3 regions of the Janthinobacterium sp. GW823-FHT03B06 genome follow, and region 2 is predicted to be linked to each of the others. Evidence: predicted binding sites of a transcription regulator. Region 2 holds the regulator's gene; each other region holds the start of a gene.

Region 1 (5,248 bases), on a different contig from region 2:
TTGCAGCGGCGCATTGCCGCCGCGCGCCATGCCGTCGATCTGGAGATTGTTGATGCCGAAGCCGCGCGCATAAAATGTCGTGCGCTCCGTGTCGTTCTGGCCCACCTGGATGCCTGTCGTCTGCGCCAGCGCCTGGTCCAGCCGCACGGCGCCCAGGTCGTCGAGCAGCTGGCGCGTGATGACGCTGACCGATTGCGGCGTCTCGCGCAGCGACAGGTCCATGCGCGTTGCGCTGCGCGCTTCGCCGGCCGTGTACGACTGCGTGCCTTCCGTCGTCGCGGTCGACTGGCCCAGCACGGTGACGGCGGGCATGGTCACGTCGGCCGCGGCGGCGTCGGCGGCCTGTGCCGGCAGGGCCACGCCGGCGGCAAGACTGAGCAGGCTGATGTGTAATAAATGGGGGAGGGCGCGCAAGGCGGGCTGGCGCGAAGATGAGAAGGCTGTCGTTGATTGCATTATTTTCCTGGATATTTTTAGTCGTGAGTGTTCCTATCTCGTCTGGCGAGCTGCGCAGTAGCTGGGGGATGGCGTAACGCTGGCCCGTGGTCTGGCTTGGATAGCAGTTCCACCGCAAGGCCCGGCGCGGACGGGCAGTGGAAGAGAAAGGCGCGCGATTCCTGTCACTTTTGTGAATAAGAATCATTATCAATATAGGTGATATTTGCCAAATAATCAAGCGTGTGCACCAAAGGAGTGCAGGCAGGAGTGCCGGCAGACCCGGGGCGGCGCATCGGCTTGCCTTCTGCGATAATGCAGGCGCTGACAAATATTTTCCTTAATGAAAGAAATGCATGCGTACATGGATCGCTTGTGCCGGATGGTTGTGTGTCGTCTCGCTGGGTCAGGCCCAGGAACACGCGCCGCCGCCGGCTGTTCCCGCGCCGCTGCAGAGCGCCAGCGTGCCGCCCGCCGCCGATGCCGATGCCGTTGCGCCACCGCTTGCGCCGGCCACATCCGCGGCATCAGCACCCAAGGCAACGGCGCCAGCAGAGGAAGCCTTGCCACCGCAAACGGTGACGATCACGGCCACCAGCGATGCCAAGGCGCCGCACGTGCGGTTCACGGCATACCGTGAAAGTTATCTGACGGCCAGGAAAGTGTGGCAAGTGTCGAGCGGCAGCGTGGTCATGGCCCTGCGCCTGATTCCTGCCAAGCTGAGCGCCACCATCGACGATGTGCGCGTGGCCTTGCAAGGCAATGGCGCCCCCATGCCGATCAAGGTGTCGGCCGGCGGCGTGTTTGTCGTGCCGCTCAACGATGATATCGCCGCGCAGGACGGCACGTTTTTGGTGAACAAGGGCAGGGGCGAGCTGACGGCCAATATCGTGCTGCAGCCGTCCGTGGCGCGCGATGCGTGGAACGTCACGCGCGTGGGGCAGGTCTTGCGCGATGCCCGGCGCGCCGTGCGGGCCATCACGCCGTGGTACAAGCGGCCGTTCGCCAGCGACGTGCAAGCGCTGGCCTTTTGCGCGGCCGAGCGGGGCAGCGCCTTGCAATTGATGGATGGCGAACAGCTGATCGCGACGCTGCCCATGAACGAGCCAGCCGTCAACGACATCAACCAGCCCGTGTTTTGCAAGATTTTCGACGGCGAAGACAAATACCCGGGACACTACCGCGTGGTCATGCCCGAGCAGGCGACAGTGCTGTTGCTGTAATGAACTGCTAGTTAGGCTGGCGCTGCACCAGTTCCAGCGCCGCCGCCAGGGCCAGGTCCATGGTGGCCTGGTGGAAGATCAGCCACTGCGGCAACAGCGACAGCGCATGGCGGCCCTGTTCCAGGTCGCCTTCATCGACGGCGGCCCAGGCATGGTGCAAGCCGCTGAGCACGCGGGCATGCTGTTCGCGGTGGTTGGCCAGCGAGGGAAAGCCGATTTGCTCCATCAAATCTTCTTCCTCGCGGAAATCGCGTTCGACGGCCGCAATCAGCTCGCGAAACGCCACGCTGAAATGCTGGTCGCTTAATTGCCCCAGCCGTGCCAGCTCCTGAAACAGCGCCTCATGCGCCTCGTCGATGGCGGGAACGCCCAGCGCCATCTCATCTTTCCAATGCGATTTACCCATGCCGATGCCCCCGGTGAAGTCCGTCGCGGCGCGAAGCGGACTGTTCCAGTGTGGACGCAGCGAAGGGCGAAATCCATGATCTGGATCAAAAATATGGTGAAGAGGGGAAGAGGAAAGCAAGACAAAGACAAATGGACGAAGGGAACAATTCCCCACTCGCAATAAAGCGGTCTTAACGATGCGCCGTGTTACCGAGCGCCGCTGAAAAACGCCGCTGGCAAGGCGTCTTTGACGCAGACAGTACGCTAGTACGGCAAGTCAAAGCAACGCAGCCAGCGACGTTTTCTCAGCCGCGCGTCTTATTGCCGAGGCCAGCGGGCCCACAGAGCTTGCGCATCGACATTCGGCACCTGCAACTGCTGTCCGGCCGACGTCTGCATCGCATCCCTCAGCACGAGGGGCACGAGCATCAGGGCCGACAAGGCAAGGCAGAGCAGCACTTTGAGCGTCAACATGGTCGTCTCCCGGTGTCCCGGCGGCGGCGCGGGGATGCGGCGCCTGCCGGTCACGTCCTATGTACTACCATGCTTGCAGTTTAGTTCATCTGATTGAAACTTCAACTAGTTGCTGTGGCGCACTGCAGCAGTGACGCCTCTTATTTGGCCTTGCGGCTGCGCCGCGGTTTGCCTGCGGCGGGCAGGAAGGAGTCGAACCACACTTGCGTCAATTGCCGCGTATTTTTCGCCGCCTCGCGCTTGACGGCGGCCGTGGCGTGGCCGCGCGCCGTGTTGGCGACGCGGTTGGCGGCGCTCAGGTACATGCTCATCCAGGGGTTTTTCATGGCTAGCCTCGCAAACAGTGGGTGGGGGCGGCGCGGATATGCCGCCATGCCGCTACTGTAGTCCGATGGCCGGCGCTGACCGTGCGGCGGCCCACATAGCCGGGCGGCGCTGGCAATGTGCTGAGGCAGATCAATACACGTCGCGGCGGTAGCGTCCGGCCGCCAGCAGGGCGTCGAGACCGTCCTGGCCCAGCACTTCTTGCAGTACAGCATCGATTCCCGCCGCCATGCCTTGCAGGCTGCCGCACACGTAGACGATGGCGCCTTGCGCCAGCCAGTCGCGCAGCTCGCCGACGTTGGCGCGCAGGCGGTCCTGCACGTATTCGCGTTTGCCGCCCTCGTTGCCGTCGCGCGAAAAGACACGGTCCAGGCGCGCCAGGTGGCCAGCGTCCAGCCAGCCTTGCAACTCTGCGCCGCAGACGCTGTCAACAGCTTGCTGGCGCTCGCCGAACAGCAGCCAGTTACGGGCCAGCCCCGCCCGCTGACGCGCGCGCAGGTGTGCCCGCAGGCCTGCCAGGCCGGAACCATTGCCGATATAAATGCAGGGCACGTCGACCAGGGCGGGCGCGAAGGCGGGATTGGCTTGCAGGCGCAGGCGGATGGGGCTGCCTGTCGGGGCGAAGCGCGTGAGCCAGCCGGAACAGAGGCCGTACCCGTCGTTTTCCTCGCCCGTATGGCGTTCCTGGCGCACCAGCAATTGCAGTTCACCATCGGACGGCAGCGACGCGAGCGAATAGCTGCGCGGCGCATGCTGGGCGCTCTGCGCGTCGCCCTCGCTGCCATCCGCGTTGCACCCGATGATTTCCGCCAGCGCGCCCGCTTCCCAGGCAGCATCGGCGGGGCCCGTCAAGGTGATTTCATGCAGTTCGCCGCCCAGGCTGCCCGGGTTCAGCAGCACGCGGCGCGCCAGGCGCCATTCGGCGTACGACGCTTCTTCCTGTACGCCGATGGCGTCGATGGCGCTGCCGCTGCAGCGGACCAGCGCTTGCGACCAGGCGGCCAGGGCGGCGGGGTCATGCTTGTCCACTTCGATCAGCGGGAACAAGGGCGTGGCGCCCAGCGCTTGCAATTGTTGCGCCAGCGCATGGCCAAAGCCGCAGAAGGCGCCGTAATGGCGGTCGCCCAGGGCCAGCATGCCGAATTCCAGGCCGGCCAGCGGCGTGCCCGCCGTTTGTTGCAGCAGGCGCGCGAAGCGGCGCGTGCCGTCCGGCGCCTCGCCTTCGCCAAAGGTGCTGGCGACGATCAGGGCCCGTTCGTACTGGCGCAATTGCGCGGGATCGAAACGGTCCAGCGACTGCACATCGACGGCCACGCCCGCCTGCTGCAGGGCGCGCGCGCTTTCCAACGCCAGGCGCTCGGCCTGTCCCGACTGGCTGGCGTAGGCCACCAGGGTCGGTAAACCTGTGTCCGTCTTGCCCGGCGCGTCGGCGCCCAGCAGAGCGCGCTGCGCTTGCACAGCCCGCTTGGCCTTGCGGCGGCCCAGGTACAGCATCCAGCCCGTGATGGCGAACAGGGGCAGGCCCAGGCTGGCCAGGGTGACGATGATGCGGCCGGGCAAGCCAAAATACGTGCCCATGTGCAGCGGATAAATGATGTTGACGAGGCGCTGCCCCAGCGCCTGCTGGCTGTACGGTTCGTTTTCCGTGAGCGTGCCGTCGGCCGGTGCAATGCTCATGCGGCTGCGCGCCCGTTCGTGCGGCGCATCGCCGGCCAGCCACGTGAATTGCACGGCTTCGCCGGGGCGCACGGGCAGACGCACCGTAGCCAGGGTCCAGCCGGGGGCGTGCTGCTGGAAAACGCTCCAGGCCAGGCCGATGTCGACGGGAGGCGCATCTTTCTTCGCTGAATCCTTTTTCGCGGGCGCCTGCGCCGTGCGCGGGGGCTTGCCGGCCCAGGCGTCGATATTGTCGCGCACCACGTCATAGCTCCAGTAGATGCCCGTCAGGGTCAGCGCCACATAGACGACCAGGCACCAGGTGCCGGCCACGGCGTGCAGATTCCACAAAAAGGAGCGGCCTTTTAATGCAGGGTCGAAGGTCAGCCAGGTGCGCCAGTCCAGCGGACGGCGGGGCCAGCGCAGGTACAGGCCGGACAGTGCCAGGCCCAGCAGGCACAGGGCCAGCGCGCCCGCCACTTGCCGGCCCGGGTCGCGCGGCAGCAGCAGCCAGCGGTGCAAGGACTCCGTCCATTCGAAAAATGCCGCGCCCGTCAGCGCGGGCTGGGTCGCGCCCGTGTACGGGTGCAGATAAACGGACTCGCCGCGCCGCTGGCCGTTCTTTGGCGCGAAAAACAGGCGTGGCGCCGCGCCCGCCTGCGCATACATGGTGACCGATGCCACGCGCTGGCCGTGTTCGGCTGCGGCAATGCTGCTCAGCTGTGCCGGCGTCAGCGGTGCGCGCGTTT
Region 2 (5,248 bases):
AATGGGCAGATGCCGCCGATGGGCGCCGCGCTCGGTTCCGAAAAAGATGTCGAGAACGTGGCCCATTACGTGCTGAGTCTGTCCGGTTCCACGTCGGACCCCGTCAAGTCCGTGCTGGGCAAGGCCAAGTTCGGCGCCTGCATGGCCTGTCACGGCGCCGATGCAAAGGGCAACCAGATGCTCGGCGCGCCTAACCTGACGGACAAGATCTGGCTGTACGGCGGCAGCGCCGATACCATCATGGAAACCGTGCGCAAGGGTCGCAACAACACCATGCCGGCCTTCAGCGACTTCCTCGGCGAATCCAAGGTACACGTGCTGTCGGCGTATGTCTGGAGCCTGTCGAATCCCCAGACGCCCGTGAAATGATGTAATGGAACCTCAAGTCATCAAGATGTATGCGGCCCGCGAGCAAATCTACCCTCGCGAGGCCAAAGGACGCTACGCTACCTGGCGATGGGTATGCGTATGGCTTACCCAGCTCGCGTTCTACGGCTTGCCGTGGTTGACCTGGAATGGCAGGCAAGCCCTGCTGTTCGATTTGACCACGCGCAAGTTCTACATTTTCGGCGTCGTGCTGTGGCCCCAGGATTTCATCTATCTGGCGGCCCTGCTGATCATCTGTGCGTATTTGTTATTCCTCGTCACGGCCATTGCCGGGCGGGTGTGGTGCGGGTTTTCTTGCCCGCAAACGGTATACACGGAAATCTTCCTGTGGGTCGAACGCCGCATCGAGGGCACGCGCAGCGCGCGCATGGCCCTCGACAAGCAGGGCCCCTCCGTGCGCAAGGCGTTCAAGAAGACGGCCAAGCACCTGGTATGGGGCGCCATCGCCCTGTGGACGGGCTTTACCTTTGTCGGCTACTTCACGCCGATCAAGGAACTGGCGCGCGAGGTGACCACCCTCAATTTCGGTCCCTGGGAATGGTTCTGGGTCTTGTTCTACAGCCTGGCAACCTACGGCAACGCGGGCTGGCTGCGCGAGCAGGTGTGCAAATACATGTGCCCCTACGCGCGCTTCCAGAGCGCCATGTTCGACCAGGACACGCTGATCATCACCTACGATGCCAAGCGCGGCGAACCACGCGGCGCCATGAGCAAGAAGGCCGGCAACAACGACAAGCTGGGCGACTGCATCGATTGCACCCTGTGCGTGCAGGTGTGTCCGACCGGTATCGATATCCGCAACGGTCTGCAGTATGAATGCATCGGCTGCGCCGCCTGCGTCGATGCCTGCAATACGGTGATGGACAAGGTCGAGCGGCCGCGTGGCCTGATACGCTACAGCACCGACCATGCGATGGAAAACAACTTCAATTCGAAGCAGATCCGCCAGCGCGCCATGCGCCCGCGCGTGCTGATCTACACGTCCATCCTGGCCCTGATCATCATCGCCGTGTGTACGTCGCTGGCCCTGCGCACGCCCCTGAAGATGGACGTGATCCGCGACCGCGGTTCGATGGGACGCGAAGTGGAAGACGGCATGATCGAAAACGTCTACCGCCTGCAGATCATGAACACGTCCGAGCAAAGCCAGCATTTCAAAATCAGCGCATCCGGCTTGCCGGGTCTGACCTTGCTGACGCGCGACGAAGTGACCTTGCAGCCGACGGAAACGCTGGGCTGGCCGATCCGCCTGCGCGTGCCGCACGGCGTCGGCGAGAAGGGCTCGAACAAGATTGCGATCGAATTGCACTCGCTGGACGACCCGTCGCTGCATGTGCGCGAAAGCGCGGTGTTCATCGTGCCGCGGTGATGTTGATTTGGGGTCGGCCCCTCCGGGTCCGACCCCGTTATTTCGCCGTAGGGGTATCATCAATCATGCGTTAGGGTCACTTGATTTTCAACCCGGAAGCAAAAGCTGGGGGCGGACCCAAAGGGTCCGCCCCCAAGGAGAACACAATGTCCGACAGTCTGAAACTGCAACCTCCCGTTGCCCCGTGGTACAAACACCGCTGGCCATGGCTGCTGATGATCGGTCCCGGCCTGTCCGTGGTCGTCGGCAGCTTCATGGGCTATATCGCGTTTACGCAGCCCGATGCGCTGGTGGTGGGCGACTATTACAAGCAGGGCAAGGCGATCAACCAGGATTTGAAGCGCGACACGATCGCCAGCGACCTGGCCATGGATACGACCCTGTCGTATGACGTCGCTGCAGCGCGCCTGAGCGGCTCCGTGCACAGCTTCGGCAAGGCGTACCAGGGGCCTTTGCAGCTGCACCTGGCGCATGCGACCCTGCCGGAAAAGGATATCAAGCTGCTGGTGCAGCCCGATGCGGCCGGCAATTTTTCCGTGGCGCTGCCGATGCTCGAGCGCAGCCGCTGGCAAGTGCTGGTGGAAAACGACAAACGCGAGTGGCGCCTGTCCGGCATCTGGACCTGGCCCGTGCAACGCAGCATCGCGCTGCACGCGGATGAAGAGCTATAACGTACAGCGCCGGGAAAAAACCGTAGCGAGCGGCAGTGATTTGTGGCTGAGAAGCACAGCTGTGCTATAGCACAGCGAGCATCGCAGGCCGCAAAGCACGACGCGCAGTAGGTTTTGACGGTGCTGTTACTTGCAGACGTCGGTACCGGCCGTAATGGCTTTCAGCTTGGCCGGCTGCAAGATCTCGATCTCGCGGTTGGAGACGCGCAGCCAGCCTTCCTTCTTGAATTTCGACAATAAACGGCTGACGCTTTCGATGGTCAGGCCCAGGTAGTTGCCGATTTCCTCGCGCGACATGCGCAACTGAAATTTGCTGGCCGAATAGCCGCGCGCTTCATAGCGCGACGCCAGGTTGACGATAAAGGCGGCAAAACGCTGCGTCGCCTGCATGTTGCCCAGCAACAGCATGACACTTTGCTCGCGCGTGATTTCCTGGCTCATCATGCGGTGGAAATGGCGCAGCAGGGTCGGCATATTACCCAGCAATTGTTCCAGGCTGGAAAACGGGATTTCACACACTTCGCTGTCTTCCAGCGCCACCGCATTACAGTGGTGGCGGTCGGCGCTGATGGCGTCCATGCCCAGCAGTTCGCCCGCCATCTGGAAACCCGTCACCTGCTCTTCGCCGCCCGGATTGATCTGGTAGGTCTTGAAGTGGCCCAGACGGATCGCATACAGGTTCTGGAACGAGTCGCCGATGCGGAACAGCGAAGCGCCGCGCACGATCTTGCGGCGGCGGCCGATGATCTGGTCCAGTCTGTCCATGTCGCCCACGTCGAGGCCCATCGGCAGACACAATTGATGCATGCTGCAGGTCGAGCATCGCGCACGCAACGCTTCCACGGTCACTGTGGGCGAGGTTGGAGTGAGTAGCGCTTCAGTCATGTCGGTACCTTTTAGAAAATGCAACAACAAGTTTACTGCATACAGGGTTGCCGTGTGCCAATTTCACCGCAATTTCGCTGAATAAACGACGTTCCGACTTTAATTATATGGCAACATCGTCAAAAGCCCATGCGGAGAGGGCAATTTGCGTGGCGGCGCTTGCCAAGCTGGGGTATTGATAGGAAAATTCCTGACAGCATTATCTGCCGCCTGTGCCGCCCGGTACTGAAAAGGAAATCATGAAGCCTCTCGGCATCAAAGCAAAAGTCGCGCTGGCCACCAGCCTGACCTCGATCGCCATGATCGCGCTGGTCACCATGATCCAGGTGCAGCACATGCGCGACGATTTCACCAAGGTACTGTTGAGCCAGCAGTCGTCCCTGATCAGCCGCACCGCCGCCGAGCTCGACGACAAGCTGGGCATGCTGCTGCAGATCGTCACCCTGACGGCCCGGCAGCAGCCGCCAGAACTGATCACCCAGCCCGCCCAATTGCGCGAATACTATTCGCGCCGCTCGATGCTGGTGCTGTTCGACGACGTGCTGGTGCTCGACGCGCACGGCGCCGTCGTGGCCGACATGCCGGAAGTGGCGGGGCGCGCCGGCATCAACGTCGCCGAGCGCGAGTATTTCCAGACCGTGCTGCGCACGCGCCAGCCCATGATCACCGAGCCGATGCTGGGCAAATCGAGCGGCATGCCCATCGTGCAGATGGTCGCGCCCGTGCTGGGCGCCGATGGCCAGGTGGCCGGCGTGGTGATCGGCGTGCTGCGCCTGTACAAGGATAACCTGCTGGGGAGGTTGCGCTCGGAAAAGATCGGCAAGAGCGGCTATTACTTCGTCCTCACGCGCGGCGCCGTGCCGCGCTATGTGCTGCATCCCGACACCAGCCGTTTGCTGCAGCCGCGCCTGCCGAACGCCAACCTGACGACCACCCGGCTGCTGAAGGACGATGGCGAAGGCACCATGGTCAGCACCAACAGCCGCGGCATCACGGCCGTCAACAGCTTCAAGCGCCTGAAATCCGTAAATTGGCTGCTGGCCGCCTCGCTGCCCCTCGACGACGCCTTCGAACCGTTCGACGGCGTGCTGTACCGGTTGGTGCTGTGGAGCATCCTCGCCTCGCTGCTGGCCGCAGCCGTGCTGGGCTGGGTCACCGTGCGCCTGCTCTCGCCCCTGGTGCGCCTGCGCGACACCCTGCAGGCGCTGCGCACCAGCGGCAGCCGTTTCACTCCCGTGCCCGTGCAGCAGCGCGACGAGATCGGCGAGCTGACGGAAGCATTCAACGGCCTGATGAGCGAGCGCGACCGCTTGCAGCAGGAGCTCGAATCGCGCGCGGCGGAGCTGGAACAGGAGCGCGACCGGGCCGAGGCGGCCAACCGCGCGAAGAGCGATTTCGTGGCCAACATGAGCCATGAAATCCGCACGCCCCTCAATGCCGTGCTGGGCATGGTGTATTTGCTGGGCAATACCAAGCTCGATACGGAACAGCGCAAGTATCTGACCATGGTGCGCGTGGCGGGCCAGTCGCTGCTGGGCATCCTCAACGACGTGCTCGATTATTCGAAGATCGAGGCACGCCGCATGGAATTGTCGCCCGTCGAATTCGACCTCGACGAGGTCATGAACACGCTGGCCACGACGATGACGATGAACGCGGGCGAAAAGGAGCTGGAACTGGCGATTGCCGTCGAGCCCGACGTGCCGCGCCGCCTCATGGGCGACGCCCAGCGGCTGCAGCAAATTCTCGTCAACCTGGCCGGCAACGCCATCAAGTTTACCGAGAGCGGCGAAGTGGTGGTGGCCGTCAGCCTGGCAGAGAAAGACAAGGGCCGCGCCTGGCTGCGCTTCGAAGTGCGCGACACGGGCATCGGCATGACGGAGTTGCAGCAACAGCAGCTGTTTGCCGCGTTTTCGCAGGGCGACCAGAGCATCAC
Region 3 (5,248 bases), on a different contig from region 2:
GCGCACGCTTGGCCGACACATCCCAGAAGTGGGTCAGTTCCACGCCTTCCGCTTCCAGCGCCTGGCGCGCCAGCAAGCCCGTCATCATGGCGCTGCACTGGTTAATGCCGAGAAAGTTGATGCCTTGCTCGACGGATTTGGCCTTGCGCGCGGCGCCATAGAACGGCGAATTCGCCAGTTTCAGCAGGGCGCCGGACATGCCGACATCGTCGGCGATGATGCGCGCGATGCGGCGCGGCGACGGGTCTTGTTCGGCCAGTTCACGCTGCAAGTCGACCAGCAGGCTGGGACGCGGCGGGATACGGATGGAACGCATCAGGGCGTCAACCGGATCTTCCTGCACTACCTGCTTTTGCGCTGCCGCTCTCATCATCATTGCCTTGCCTGTGGTTATTCTGTTGCGCACTGCCGCTGCCAGCCTCGTGGGCGTCTGGTGCAGTGCCCGACGATTATCGCTGTTTATGCATGGCAATAGTTCGTCTCTGCAAATTATTCTGGAAAAAATCCCCGTTTTGGCTTGCTCCATCCCCTATTTTCCACATTTTACGACGCTCCCTATCCCGATACTCATGATGGAAAAATCAAGTTTTATTTGTTTTCAAGGTGGGGCCAGGCGTGCTGCGGACAGTGCGGCAGTACAATTGCCGGATGAAAAAAATCCTCGCGGGTATCGATTTTGCGGACGATTCCAGCAGCGTGGCGCGCCAGTTGATCGGCGTGACCGTGCTGGTGGACGGCGTGGGCGGGCGCATCGTGGAAACGGAAGCGTATGACCGGCTGGACCCCGCCTCGCACACGTATGGCGGCATGACGCCGCGCAATGCGGCCATGTTCGGCCCGCCCGCGCACGCCTATGTCTACCGTTCGTACGGCATTCACTGGTGCCTGAACTTTGTGTGCCGCGAAGCGGGCCATGGCGCGGGCGTGTTGATCCGCGCCATCGAACCGCTCGTGGGACTCGATACCATGCGCGAACGGCGCGGCGTCGAGGATGCCCGGCAGCTGTGTTCTGGGCCGGGCAAGGTGTGCCAGGCGCTCGGTGTGAGCCATCTGCAGAACCGGCTGGCGCTCGATGCGCCGCCGTTCATGCTGCTGGCCCGCGAGGATGAGGTTGCGGTACGGGCGGGGCCGCGCATCGGCATTTCCAGGGCGATGGAGACGCCTTGGCGTTTCGTGCTGGCAGGCTCGCCCTACCTGAGCAAGCCGATGCGCGCGCCTGTCATCGAGTTACCTCGCTAGCCACGCCGGCGTTGGGGCGCATCCTTGGCGTTACGCATGCCGGGCTTGCCGCGCAGCGGACTGTGCAGCGCGCGCCGGTCCTGGGGTGGCGTCATGGCGGGGTCTTGAAAGGCGTCGTCGTCCGCGCCGGCGGGCGTGGCCGGCGCGGCTGGATCCAGGGTAAAGACGCTGACCGCCGCCGACAGTTTGACGGCCTGGTCCTGCAAACTGGCCGCCGCCGCTGCCGCCTGCTCCACCAGGGCCGCGTTTTGCTGCGTGACGTCATCCATTTGCGCGACGGCCTGGTTTACTTCCGTGATGCCCGACGCCTGCTCGGCGCTGGCCTCTTTCACGCGCTGGATGATCTCGTTGACTTGCTGCACCGAGGCCACGATGGCGCCCATGCTGTCGCCCGCCTGCTGCACGGCCACGCTGCCGCCGTCGATGGTGGTGACGGAGGTGGCGATCAGGGTCTTGATTTCCTTGGCCGCCTGCGCCGAGCGCTGCGCCAGGGTGCGCACTTCCGACGCCACCACGGCAAAGCCCCGGCCTTGTTCGCCCGCGCGCGCCGCCTCCACCGCCGCGTTCAGCGCGAGGATATTGGTCTGGAAGGAAATGCCGTCGATCACGCCGATAATCTCCACGATCTGGCGCGAATTGGCGCGTATCGTCGCCATTGTCGCCACCGCTTGCTGCATCGATGCTCCCCCTTGCACGGCCAGGGTCGACGCTTGTCCCGCCAGCTCGCAGGCCAGCTGGGCATTATCCGCATTGTTGTTGACGGCTGCCGTCAAGGTTTCCATGGCGCTCGATGTTTCTTCCAGCGAACTGGCTTGCATTTCCGTGCGCGCCGACAGGTCCAGATTGCCGGTGGCAATTTCGCGCGAGGCCGTGTCGATCGATTGCACGGCGCCCGTGATGGTGCGCAAGGTCTGGTTCAGGTGGGCGATGGTCTGGTCCAGCACGCGCGACGTGGCGGCGATTTCGTCATTGCCCGGCTTGGGGGCGCTGGCCATCAGCTTGCCCGCCGCCAGGTCTTGCACGGCGTCGGCAATGCCGCGGATTTCCACCAGCATGGCGCGGCGCACCAGCATGGTCACCACGATGGAGACGAGGATGGACAGCAGGACCGTCAGCAGCAGGCTCCAGCCCAGGCTGCGGAACTCGGCGCTGGCCGTCGCGTGGGCTTGGCTGCTGAGCGTTGTTTCCAGGGCAGACAGTTGCGCCAGCTGCGTATTGAACTGGACGAATTGGGTTTCCGCCTTGAGCATGGAGTTGGTGGCGATCGACTGGTCCATCTGCGCCATTTCCATGGTTTCCAGTACGGCCTTGCGATAACCGGCCAGGGCCGTGATGGCCGCATCGACCAGGGTGCGCTCGGCACCCGTGGCCGTGGAACGCAGCGTGCCCAGCTGGGCGCCGATGGCCGCGTGGCGCGCCTTGATCTGTTGCTCCAGCGCATCGAGGCGGGCCTTGGCGAAGCTGCCATTCGTCCATGACAGCAGCTGGTACATATTGCCATGTACGTGCTTGGCCTCGCCTAGTACGTCCGCGGCCGCCTTCAAATGCGTAATGCGTACCCGCACCATGTTTTCCAGCGAGGCATTTTGCCGCACCATGCCATACCAGGCACCGCTCGAGCTGAGTATCAGCAACAGCAAGACCAGGGTGGGCGCCAGCAATAATTTTGGTCCGATGCGTAATTGATTGAGCATGCTTGACTCCTGGCTATGGCTGATCAAACCGCAGGCGGCGCGCGGCGTGCACGCCGCCCCTGCCTTATTTTTTGTAGATGCCCGCTTCCAGCACTACATCGTTGACGCGCAGGATGTAGGTGGTTTTCGGCTCGATCTTGCCGCTGGTGGGATTCTTGTATTGGTAGTCGACCCAGCCCTTGCCCTGCTTTTGCGCCAGCTCGATGATTTCACGCCGATATTTCTTGCCATTCGCATCGGGCACATCCGTCAAATCCTTGCCGACGATGGAAGGATTGATCGGGTGGGCCAGCACGATGCCCGTCTTGATGTCGCGCATGTCCACGTACAGCGAGCCCTGCACGAAGTCCGGGTCTTTCGCCGTGATTTTCTTCATCATTTCTTCCTTGCCATGCGCCTTCATGAAGGCGGCGCCCCGTTCGGCCATGGCGATGGCGTCTTTTTCCGTTGGTTCGACCGCGGCACTGACGCTGCCGCCGGCAAATGCCAGGCACAGCAGGCTACCCGTGAATAAGCGTTTCATGAAAGCTCCTTGTGATATCGAGGGATGTGTTGCCAAGCCGTAATTTACGTCGCCGACAGTCCCATCAAATTGCGGTGGAACAAACTTAGGTGTTGCTTGTAGGCAGCATGCAACGTATCGACCGCTTGTTGATATGTAGCAATTTGGTTCCTAGGGGCAAGAACTATGATGACTTTCACAGCATGCCGCGCTGGACTGGCATGGAGAGGAAAAAGCTGGAATTGGCCGATATACGGCCGATTTCATGAAAGTTGTCGCCATTTACAGGCAAGGAGCTGATCGTGTCCGCACTCATTACCGAGCCGTCTGCACCCAAGTTCAAGCCGTATACGCGGCAAACCATTCAACAGGCGCGGCAGTGGGAATGGCTGCCGGAAGAGCAGCGCGAAGCCGTGCAGGTGGTCTCGCACGTCTTGCCGTTTCGCACCAATGAATATGTGCTTGATCAATTGATCGACTGGAACAACATCCCTGACGATCCCATCTACCGCCTCGTCTTTCCCCACCGCGACATGCTGCCGCCGGAGCAGTACGCGCACCTGCGCGACCTGGTGCTGGTGCAGCGGGACAAGGCGGCCATCGACGCCTATGTGCATGGCTTGCGCCTGGGAATGAATCCCCATCCTGCCGGGCAGATGACGCATAACGTGCCGAGGGTCAACGATGCGCCCGTGCGCGGCCTGCAGCATAAATATGCGCAGACGGTGCTGTTTTTTCCCAGCGCGGGCCAGACCTGCCACGCGTATTGCACTTTCTGTTTTCGCTGGCCCCAGTTCGTCGGCATGGACGACATGAAGTTCGATGCGCGCGAATCGAACGAGCTGGCCGCCTACCTGAAACTGCATCCGGAAGTGACGGACGTGCTGATCACGGGCGGCGATCCGATGATCATGAACACGCGGCAACTGGCGGCCTACCTGGAGCCGCTGCTGGCGCCGGGCCTGGAACACATCCAGAACATCCGCATCGGCACCAAGGCGGTGGCGTACTGGCCGCAGCGCTTTGTCTCGGACCGCGATGCGGATGACTTGATGCGCCTGTTCGAGCGCATCGTCAAGGCGGGCAAGAACCTGGCCGTGATGGGCCATTACAGCCATGCCGTCGAGTTGCGCCAGGACATCGCGCAGCAAGCCGTGAAACGCATCGTTTCCACGGGCGCCACCTTGCGCATGCAGGGGCCGCTGATCCGCCACATCAACGAAGACCCGGCAAGCTGGGCCGAGCTATGGCAGACGGGCACGCGCCTGGGGGCGATTCCGTATTACATGTTTGTGGAGCGGGACACGGGCCCGCGCGGTTATTTCGAGTTGCCGCTGGCGAAGGCGCACGAAATTTTCCAGGCCGCCTACCAGATGGTGTCGGGCCTGTCGCGCACGGTGCGGGGACCGTCCATGAGCGCCTTTCCCGGCAAGATCGTCATCGACGGCATCGTCATCATCAATGGCGAAAAACTGTTTGCCCTGCAATTCTTGCAGGCACGCAACCCGGACTGGGTGCGCCGGCCGTTCTTTGCGAAATTCGATGCGGAAGCGACGTGGATGGACGATTTGAAACCCGCGTTCGGCCACGATAAATTCTTCTTCGAGACGGATGAACCTGTGCCGCAGCTGCCGCATAAAATCATCCGCCTGGCGCAGGCTGCCTGAGCATGCACGCGGCCGGTGCGCCCGCCCGTTCCGGCGTGGCCGTGTTTTGCCTGGTGTTCCTGCCATTCGCGCTCGGGCATTACCTGTCGTGTCTGCTGCGCGGCGTGAATGCCGTGCTGACGGCGGAATTGCTGGGCGCCATCGCC

What was found. Region 2 encodes FNR, which switches genes on or off when oxygen is low (the NO sensors DNR and NnrR bind a similar motif). Its sites were predicted from a motif close to TTGATNNNNATCAA; they were not measured.
Region 1: a site for FNR is predicted at 2,140-2,153, ahead of AC1RBA_RS26180 (bacteriohemerythrin). Genes of this name have one in related genera too.
Region 3: a site for FNR is predicted at 3,585-3,598, ahead of AC1RBA_RS20935 (KamA family radical SAM protein). Genes of this name have one in related genera too.

Annotation. Positions count from the first base shown of each region.
Region 1 covers NZ_JBXAJE010000011.1:106,634-111,881, reverse strand. Annotated here, with positions in the region: gene AC1RBA_RS26190 (TonB-dependent siderophore receptor) at 1-456, opposite strand, end outside; gene AC1RBA_RS26185 (hypothetical protein) at 792-1,658, shown strand; gene AC1RBA_RS26180 (bacteriohemerythrin) at 1,666-2,064, opposite strand; gene AC1RBA_RS26175 (hypothetical protein) at 2,364-2,519, opposite strand; gene AC1RBA_RS26170 (hypothetical protein) at 2,660-2,845, opposite strand; gene AC1RBA_RS26165 (PepSY domain-containing protein) at 2,976-5,248, opposite strand, start outside.
Region 2 covers NZ_JBXAJE010000003.1:723,367-728,614, reverse strand. Annotated here, with positions in the region: gene ccoP (cytochrome-c oxidase, cbb3-type subunit III) at 1-369, shown strand, start outside; gene ccoG (cytochrome c oxidase accessory protein CcoG) at 374-1,756, shown strand; gene AC1RBA_RS14335 (FixH family protein) at 1,903-2,427, shown strand; gene fnr (fumarate/nitrate reduction transcriptional regulator Fnr) at 2,554-3,312, opposite strand; gene AC1RBA_RS14325 (response regulator) at 3,552-5,248, shown strand, end outside.
Region 3 covers NZ_JBXAJE010000006.1:336,795-342,042, forward strand. Annotated here, with positions in the region: gene AC1RBA_RS20915 (HDOD domain-containing protein) at 1-373, opposite strand, end outside; gene AC1RBA_RS20920 (DNA-3-methyladenine glycosylase) at 649-1,239, shown strand; gene AC1RBA_RS20925 (methyl-accepting chemotaxis protein) at 1,236-2,933, opposite strand; gene AC1RBA_RS20930 (cache domain-containing protein) at 2,998-3,456, opposite strand; gene AC1RBA_RS20935 (KamA family radical SAM protein) at 3,738-5,102, shown strand; gene AC1RBA_RS20940 (MFS transporter) at 5,105-5,248, shown strand, end outside.